4 regions of the Xanthobacter sp. 126 genome follow, and region 4 is predicted to be linked to each of the others. Evidence: riboswitches for the same ligand, from Rfam matches in the RefSeq annotation. Region 4 holds a riboswitch; each other region holds the start of a gene.
What was found. A riboswitch is a leader RNA that binds a small molecule or an ion and turns the genes downstream of it on or off. The one in region 4 is predicted to bind cobalamin.
Positions count from the first base shown of each region.

Region 1 (2,194 bases), 170 kb from region 4:
CGGCAGCGAGCCGGGAAAGGTCGAAGCGACCGAGCTCGGGATCGAGCAGGTCATTGGCGATGCCGGTCCGCACATAGGCGCCGAGATAATCGCCGTAGCGCTCCGCCATCTCGGCCTGCGTCGCCTGTTCCGGCCGGCCGGCGACAAAGCTCAGGGCCTCGCGGCGCAGCTTGTCCAGCAGGAGGCGCGCGCTGACCTTGGAATAGTTCGGCTCGGTCTCCACCAGCGTGCGCGCCGCCAGGATGGGCGCCTGCGCCAGCTCATCGAGCGAGATGCCGTCATAGAGGTTGCGTCGCGCCTCGTTGAGCACCGCGGCGGCCGAGACGCCGTCGAGCCCGGCGCAGGCCTCGCCGATGACGGTTGAGAGGCGGCCGGCATCCAGCGGCACCAATACGCCGTCGGAGGTCCTCACATGCAGCACGGCGGCGGCACCACCGCCCGGATGCGCCGCGGCGAGGGCCTTCGCGCGTTCCCGCGCTCGCTCCTCCCGATAGAGCACATAGGCGCGGGCGACCTTGTGATGCTCCCCGCGCATGAGGGCCAGTTCCACCTGGTCCTGCACGTCTTCGATATGGAAGGTCCGGCCGATATCGGGGCGCCGGGTGAGGTTCGCCACGATCTGGTCGGTGAGCCCGGCCACAATGTCGTGGATGCGGCGGGACGCGGCAGCCGACTGTCCCTCCACGGCCAGGAACGCCTTGGTCAGGGCCACCGCGATCTTGGCGGCATCGAACGGCGTGACCGCCCCATTGCGGCGGATGAGCTGATAGCCGGGCGCGCTGGCGACCGCTTCAACGTCAGGGGCCGGCATGGAAAATCTGTGGCTGCCATTGGCGTGGCGTTCGGCTGTCGCTGGCATCATCATCCCCGATGAATGTGGGGACGGAGAGCAGGCGGACGCATGCCGGGACAGGGGGAGGCGCACGCCACCCGCAGCAAGCGCCTCACCGGGACACCCCGCCCGTGGACGTACTGGTGTCGCGGCAGGTCTCCTGGCTCGCGGGTCATCATTCTTGTCCGTCTTCCCAAGGCCATTGGGCCTCAGTGACATGGGTGGACAAGAACTCGCCGCTTACAGTTGCGGGGGCAGCGCCGGCTTTGGACCGGCTTCCCTCTTAGCTCTCGATCTTGCGAGTCGAGAGACCGTGACCACCAGATTTAGTGGCCACTGCGGCGGCAATGTCAATACTTTGCGCCTGCGGAGCCCCCTCCCGCACGGACGGGCCTGACGGCGGAGGTGCGACCTACGGGGATTTTCCCGCCGGAGCCGGCCCGGAGGCGCTCCGGCATACGCGGCGACAGGCGGCTCGCGCCCCCGCCTCAGGCGTAGCGCGAAAGGGCGAGGTCGCCGGCCTCGATGGCGGGACGGCGGCCGTCGATCAGATCCGCCAGCACCGCGCCCGAGCCGCACGCCATGGTCCAGCCGAGCGTGCCATGGCCAGCGTTGATGTAAAGGTTCGAGCAGGAGGTGGCACCGATGATCGGCGTGCCGTCAGGCGTCATGGGCCGCAGGCCGGTCCAGAAATTGACCTCCCGCGTATCCGCGGCCCCGGCGAACAGGTCGCCTACCGAATGCAGCAGGGTGCCGCGGCGCGCGTCGTGAAGGTCGCGGTTGAAACCGGCGATCTCCGCCATGCCGCCCACACGAATGCGGGAGCCGAGGCGGGTGATGGCCACCTTGAAGGTCTCGTCCATCACGGTGGAGATGGGCGCGCGGGCTTCGTCCACGACCGGCATGGTGATGGAATAGCCCTTCACGGGATAGATGGGCAGCCGGAGTCCGAGCGGCGCCAGCAGCGCCGGCGTATAGCTGCCCAGCGCGGCGATGAAGAGATCGCCGGCAATGTCGCCCGTTCCGGTCTCGACCGCCGTCACTTTGCCCGACGCGCGCTTCAGCCCGCGGATGTCCACGCCGAAGCGGAAGGTGACGCCCAGCCCCCGGCACAAATCCGCCAGAGCCTCGGTGAACTTGAAGCAGTCGCCGGTCTCGTCGCCCGGCAGGCGGAGGCCGCCGACGATGCGCTCCGCCGCCTCACCCAGCCCCGGCTCGGCGGCGATGCAGCCGGCACGGTCCAGCACCTCGAACGGCACGCCGTCGGCACGCAGTACCTCGATGTCCTTGGCGATGGCATCGATCTGCTTTTGCCTGCGGAACACTTGCAGAGTGCCCTGCATGCGCTCGTCATAGCGGATG
Region 1 is NZ_JAFO01000001.1:3,972,068-3,974,261, forward strand. Features, by position in the region: gene XAN126_RS0118870 (ribonucleoside-diphosphate reductase subunit alpha) at 1-811, opposite strand, end outside; cobalamin riboswitch at 965-1,163, opposite strand; gene XAN126_RS0118875 (D-amino acid dehydrogenase) at 1,321-2,194, opposite strand, start outside.
Region 1: linked by a shared signal. The riboswitch ahead of XAN126_RS0118870 (ribonucleoside-diphosphate reductase subunit alpha) and the one ahead of XAN126_RS26470 (DUF1636 family protein) in region 4 are both predicted to bind cobalamin.

Region 2 (2,194 bases), 1.9 Mb from region 4:
GTGGTGTGGTCGCCGAAGCTGTCGTCGGCGTCGTAGCGCACATTGGCGGCGAAGAAGAGCCGGTTCCAGAGGTTGCCCTGGTACTCCGCATAGACGCCCGTGTCGCCGGTCGAGGCGTCCACGCTGGCATAGGCGGTGGAGGAGGTCATGGACTCGTTCCGCCGCTCGGCGCCCACCAGCAGGTTCTGGCCCGGCGCCACCAGATAGTTGGAGCGGACATAATAGACCTGCCGGTCGCCGTCATAGGTGCCGTTCACGTCCGGGTTCGGCCCCACCGTCGGGTTGGAGCTGGACAGATCGCTCACGCCGAAGGTGGTGACGAGACTTCCGTCCAGCGCCGTCCACACGCCCTCCCCCTTGGTGAAGAACATGCTGGCATAGGCCGTGGAGCGCAGCGCCGCCGGGATGCCGGCATAGGTTGGCGGCGGATAGGTGTCCGGCGTGAAGGCGAGGCTGGTGTCGATGTAGCGGGCGACGAAATTCACCGCGAAGGTGTCGGTGGCCTGCCAGTCGAGCCGGGTGGAATAGGTCCAGTTGTCGTAGGCATTGGGATTGAGGGGCCAGCCGGGAGGCGCGATGTTCTGCGGCGTCACCGGAATGTCGGTGGACGAGAAGTGAGTGACGTTGAACGAATAGGCCAGCTTCTCAGTGGCGCCGGTGAGGCTCGCATACTGGTTGAAGGTGCCGAGCGCGCCGCCCTCCGCATAGGCGGAAACCTTGGGCGGCCCCTCCCCCTTCTTGGTGGTGATGGAGATGACGCCGCCGATGGCATCCGAGCCGTAGAGGCCGGACTGCGGGCCGCGCAGCACCTCCACCCGCTCGAGATCGGACGCCAGCAGCTTGCCGAAGTCGAACGCGCCGTTGGTGGCGGCGGGATTTCCGGCATCGATGCCGTCGATCAGCACCTTCACATGGTTGGAATTGGTGCCGCGGATGAACACCGAGGTGGTGCCGCCCGGCCCGCCCGTCTGCACCACGTTGAGGCCGGGCAGCGATTGCAGCACGTCCGGCAGGGTGCGCTGCTGGTTGCGGGCGATGTCCTGCTCCGTGACGATGCTGACGGAGCTCGCCACCTCGTTCTCGGGCGTGGGAATGCCGGTGGCGCTGACGACGATGGTGGGCAGGTCGCCCGCATTCTGGTCGTCCGCCGTCTGGGCGAGCGCGGGCGCAACACAGGCAAGCGGAACACAGGCGAGCGTGAGCAGGGCCGCGGCCGGCAGCGCGCGGCGGGATCGGGATTGGACGGCGGAAGACATGAAGGCACTCGACGGCACGGGTGGTCCGTCACCGCGAACGAGGCATCCCCGGCCACATTAGGCCCGGAAAAACCGCCATCAGGAGAACCCCGCCCGACGTGCTCGCGCGTGACCACGGCTGACGGCAGGTCTCCTGGCTCGCGGGTCATCGCCCAGACTGCCGCCTTCCCAGGTCTCGCGACCCAGTGGCTGATGGCAGAGGACTCGCCGCTTACAGTTGCGGGGGCAGCCACGGCATTTCCGGTGAGACCGGAGCACCGCGTTCCCTTTTGATCCCTTGCGGGAACCGTCACCGCGACCATAGGCGGCGGCCGCCCCCTGCGTCAACGGCACCTTCGCAGATGCGAAAGACTGCGCGCACCTGCGGAAAGACCGCGTCGGGAGGCGTATCGCGCGATCACATCTTGCTCATTGCTTCAAAAATGCGTGGTCCGAAATCACCGGCGACCCGTATCGCGAGCGTGTGGCTGCCTGCAAAAACGGCAGCAGCAAAGGCCGCACCCGACATTCCGCTAGGTTATGGTGGCGCGCCCCGCTCAATTCGCTTAAACGATTGAGAGCCGCCCCGCCACCGAGCGGGCGGGCACTACAAAAGTATAATAACCGAATAATCGGGAACACAGGGAGTAGAAGATGCGACTGAGGAGCATGGTCGCGGCTTTGGCCGCAGGCGTTGCCGTTTTCGGGCTTGCCTTTTCCGGTGCAGCTTACGCCGCCGACCCCATCAAAATCGGCCTGACCGGCCCCTTCACCGGCGGCTCGTCCTCCATGGGCGTCAGCATGCGCGACGGCGTGAAGCTCGCCGTGGACGAGGTCAACAAGGCCGGCGGCGTGCTCGGCCGTCCGTTGCAGCTCATCGAGCGCGATGACGAGGCCAAGAACGAGGTGGGCGTGCAGATCGCCCAGGAGCTGATCAACAAGGAAGGCGTCGTCGCCAC
Region 2 is NZ_JAFO01000001.1:1,854,828-1,857,021, reverse strand. Features, by position in the region: gene XAN126_RS0108830 (TonB-dependent receptor) at 1-1,256, opposite strand, end outside; cobalamin riboswitch at 1,362-1,562, opposite strand; gene XAN126_RS0108825 (ABC transporter substrate-binding protein) at 1,890-2,194, shown strand, end outside.
Region 2: linked by a shared signal. The riboswitch ahead of XAN126_RS0108830 (TonB-dependent receptor) and the one ahead of XAN126_RS26470 (DUF1636 family protein) in region 4 are both predicted to bind cobalamin.

Region 3 (2,194 bases), 1.1 Mb from region 4:
GAACCGGCGCGGGAGCCTCCCGACGCCTCCGGTCCCTGCCGCCCATGCGGCCCTTCGGGTTTTCGTTCATGTCAGACACGCAATCTCACGCGCCTTCGGAGGCGCTCGCGCGCGCCCGCGCCGCCATGTCGGCGGAATTCGGCACCGTCACCCGCACCGCGTTCGATCCGGCGCGCCGCGCGCCGCGGCGGCTCTATCACACCAACGGCTTCAACCCGCCCCGCCCCATCGAGGCGGCGGCGCGGCGCGGCTGGTCCGGGCGATGCCCGTCCTGCGGCGAGGGTGCCCTGTTCGGCCGATGGATGCAGGTTTCGGAAAGCTGCGCCCACTGCGGCGAAGCACTGGGCCATGCCCGCGTCACCAACGCCGTGCCGGTCCTTGCAATCCCGCTCGCGCTGCTGGCCGGATCGCTGGTGGGCGGGATCCTGGAACTGCTCAGCGACCTCCCGCTGGCGCTCGAGCTTGCGGCCAGTGAGCTGGTGGCCGTGGCCACCGCCTTCCATGTGCTGCCCCGCGCCAAGGGCCTCGCCATCGGCCTCGCCTGGGCAAACCATGTGGGCGGCTTCGATCCGCTCCGCCATCTGGTGCCGGACCCGGAAGCCCCGGCCGCCCTGCCCTCCCCCGCCCTGCCCCCACAGGTCGAGGCCCCCTGAAACGCAGAACGCCGGCGGGAGCACCGCCGGCGTTCGCTTATCCGAGAGTTAGGCCCGCGATCAGGCCGCGTCGTAGAGCCGGCGCTCCAGCAGCGGGTTGCCGCCCTTGAAAGCGCCGTGCAGCGCCTTCGCGGCAGCGAGCACCGCGAGGTCCACCAGCGGCTCGACGATGATGACGAGCATATAGGCGCCGCCGAAGGTCGCCACCGAGGCGATGTTCTCGGAGGCGAAGCCCTGGCCATAGACGGCCCAGAACGCCACCCAGCCGACGATGCCGGCCTGATAGGTGGTGGAGAGCGCGAGCGCCTGCCCGTACTTCAGTTCCACATAGGGCGTGCCCGGCGCCACGATGCGGCGCGCGACGGCGGCGACGCCGAACAGCGGCACCAGCAGGGTCGTCACGTTCATCCCGTACTGGGGCAGGTCGAACGGCGCGAAGAACAGGCCCTGGACGAGCAGGCCGAAGGCGAGGCCGAGGGCCGCGGGGGCCGCGCCAAACATCAGAAACAGGGTCGAGCCGAGGATGAGGTGCACTTCCGAGACGCCCACCGGATAGTGCGGCAGCACCTCGAAGAAGCTGAACACCAGCGCGGTGGTGGCGAGGGTACGGCCCGCCAGCGATAGGACGCCGCGTTCGCGCGCCGATTCATAGGCAAGCTTCAGGGCATAGCCGCCGGCGGCGGCCGCCGTGACATAGCTGAGGCCGATCTTGGCCCCGTCCACGAGTCCGGGTTCGATATGCATGCTGGTCTCCGTTGCCGTCTCACCCGACGGCCCGAGGGGTTTCATCATGCGACCGGCCGGTCTCCTGACTCGCGGGTCTACGCTCACCCCCGCCTTCCCGGCCGGCCCTAGGGGCTGTGGCCAGTGGCATGCTGGAAGATCGCTCGCCGCTCACAGTCGCGGGGGCGGTTGGGGCTTCGGGCCGCCCTGACGGATTTCCGCGCAGGTTCAGACCCTACCCCATTCCCGTTTCACTCCGGATGCCGTGGCAACCGGAGCACCGTTCGCACGCGCAGCAGGCACCGAACACCTCCGCGCTGTCAAGCAATGCCGCAGGCAAGACGCGCCGGGACCTTCCGGCCCGGCGCGTCTTGCGGGCAAGCTTGCCGGCCTCAGTGGCCGGGATGGGCGCTGCCGGAGGCGCCGAGGCCCTCCACCTGGAACTGCACGGGCACGGTGCCGGCCTTCTCGAACGTCAGCGTGCCGTCCACAGAGGTGCCCTCCTTGAGGGGAGACTTCAGGTCCATGAACATGATGTGGTAGCCGCCCGGCTTCAGCTCGACGCTGCCGCCGGCCGGGATGGTGAGGCCATCGGCGAGCGGGCGCATAATCATGACGCCGTCCTTCATGGCCATCTCGTGGATCTCGACCCGGCCGGCGAACGGCACGGTGGCGGAGATGAGGCGGTCGGGTGCGGCGCCGGTGTTCTTCACCACGAGATAGCCCGCGGCGACGCTGGCGCCGCCGGGCGTGGCCCGCGACCAGGGATGGTCAATCTGCAGCGTCCCGGCCTTGTAGTCGTGCGCCACGGCAGCGCC
Region 3 is NZ_JAFO01000001.1:2,729,553-2,731,746, forward strand. Features, by position in the region: gene XAN126_RS0113055 (DUF983 domain-containing protein) at 69-653, shown strand; gene XAN126_RS0113060 (energy-coupling factor ABC transporter permease) at 714-1,397, opposite strand; cobalamin riboswitch at 1,434-1,676, opposite strand; gene XAN126_RS0113065 (copper chaperone PCu(A)C) at 1,769-2,194, opposite strand, start outside.
Region 3: linked by a shared signal. The riboswitch ahead of XAN126_RS0113060 (energy-coupling factor ABC transporter permease) and the one ahead of XAN126_RS26470 (DUF1636 family protein) in region 4 are both predicted to bind cobalamin.

Region 4 (2,194 bases):
CCCCCGGAAGTCGCCGCCGCCTGCGAGGAGCACTACAAGCCGCAGGGGCCGAACGACCGCGTGCCCACCGCGCCGGTTTCCGTGGCCGTGGCGCTGGCGGACAAGATCGACACTTTGGTGGGCTTCTGGGCGATTGATGAGAAGCCGACGGGATCGAAGGACCCCTATGCGCTGCGCCGGGCGGCGCTGGGGGTGATCCGGATTGTGCTGGAGAATGGGATCAGGTTGCGTTTGTTGAAAATTTTGCCCGTTCCGTTCGCGCTTTTGCTGAATCAGGATCGCGTCAAACAAATAAAAGAAAAATATGAAGCATTGGCAGGTGTGTCAGCGAGCTTTGGCGAGAGCATGACCAATGCTTTGCATGAAGAAGCTCAGAAAGATGTCGGCCTAGATTCTATCAAAAAAGTGGTAAAAGAGCGTGGCCCCGACACGCTGGAAACAGCTCTCGACCTCCTCGCCTTCTTCGCCGACCGCCTGAAAGTCTACCTCCGCGACCGTGGCGCCCGCCACGACCTCGTGGACGCCGTCTTCGCCCTCGAGGGGCAGGACGATTTGCTCCTCGTGGTCCGCCGCGTGGAAGCGCTCGCCGCCTTCCTCGCCACCGAGGATGGCACGAACCTCCTCGCCGGCTATCGCCGCGCGGTGAACATCCTGCGCATCGAGGAGAAGAAGGACGGCCGCGCCTTCGCCGGCCCCACCGTCGCCGCACTGCTCAAGGAGCCGGCCGAGGAGCACCTCGCCGCTGCCATCGACGATGTGAAGGCCCGCGTCTCCAAGGCCGTCGCGGCCGAGGATTTCGAGGCGGCCATGACCGCGCTCTCCGACCTACGCCAGCCGGTAGATGCCTTCTTCGACGCGGTGACGGTGAACGACGCCGATCCCGCGCTGCGCGAGAACCGCCTGAAGCTGCTCGATGAAATCCGCGCCGCCACCCGCGGCATCGCCGATTTCGACCGCATCGAGGGGTAGGGCGCTCCGGCTTCGCCGTCGCTGGTCCGGGGTTCCACGCCCTCATTTGACAATCCCGCCCGCCACTGCCTTTAGTGGCGGCGTCGAAGGTCCCGTGGTCCCACACGGGCGTAAAAGGGAATGCGGTGCGGAGGCGAAGAGCTTCCAATGCCGCGGCTGCCCCCGCAACTGTCGGCGGTGAGCCCCTGCCAGACGCCACTGGAGCAATCCGGGAAGGCGGCGGGGGCGGTGAACCGCGAGCCAGGAGACCTGCCTTCGACGAGGTCCGCGCCGGGCGGGGTGCTCCGGTATTGCGTCCCTTCGAGCCCGTGCGCGCGGGCGCTCGCACCCGTGGACGTTTCGGTGGAGCGCGGCGCGATTCCCGACAGCACAGCACCCGAGCCGGGCGGCGACAGCCCGGAAGCCGGCTGCGCGCCGCAAGCTACGCCAGAAGCCGCGCGCGAAACCGCCCCCGCCGTCACCCTCCTCATCTGCACCACCTGCCGCGCCCCCGGTAGCGACGCCCCACCCGACGCCGAGCGTGACGGCGCACGTCTCCTCGCCTCGGCCTGCGCCGCGTCCCTCCCCGAAGGCGTCGCGGTGGAAGGCGTTTCTTGCCTCGCCAATTGCAAGCGCGCGCTCTCCGCCGCCATGGTCCGCCGCGACGGCTGGACCTATGTGTTCGGCGACCTCGCCCCCGACAGCGCGCCGGACCTTCTCACCGGCGCGGCGCTGCTGGCCGGCTCGCAAGACGGCCTGATGCCCTGGCGCGGCCGGCCGGACGTGCTCAAGCGCGGCATGGTCGCGCGCATTCCCCCGCTCACCCTCAAGGAGACCCGATGACCTCCCTCGCCCGCGTGCCCTGTACCATCGTCACCGGCTTCCTCGGCGCCGGAAAGACGACGCTGATCCGTCACGTGCTGGAGAATGCCGGCGGCAAGCGCCTCGCGGTCATCGTCAACGAGTTTGGCGACGTGGGCATCGATGGCGAGATCCTCAAGGGCTGCGGCATCGAGAGCTGCGACGAGGGCTCCATCGTGGAACTGGCCAATGGCTGCCTGTGCTGCACCGTGGCGGATGATTTCGTGCCGGCGCTGGACCAGATCCTCGCCCGCGCCCCGAAGGTGGACCACATCCTCATCGAGACCTCCGGCCTCGCGCTGCCAAAGCCGTTGGTGCAGGCCTTCCAGTGGCCGGCCATCAAGGGCCGGGTGACGGTGGACGGCGTGATCGCGGTGGTGGACGG
Region 4 is NZ_JAFO01000001.1:3,797,599-3,799,792, reverse strand. Features, by position in the region: gene glyS (glycine--tRNA ligase subunit beta) at 1-969, shown strand, start outside; cobalamin riboswitch at 1,040-1,241, shown strand; gene XAN126_RS26470 (DUF1636 family protein) at 1,300-1,791, shown strand; gene cobW (cobalamin biosynthesis protein CobW) at 1,788-2,194, shown strand, end outside.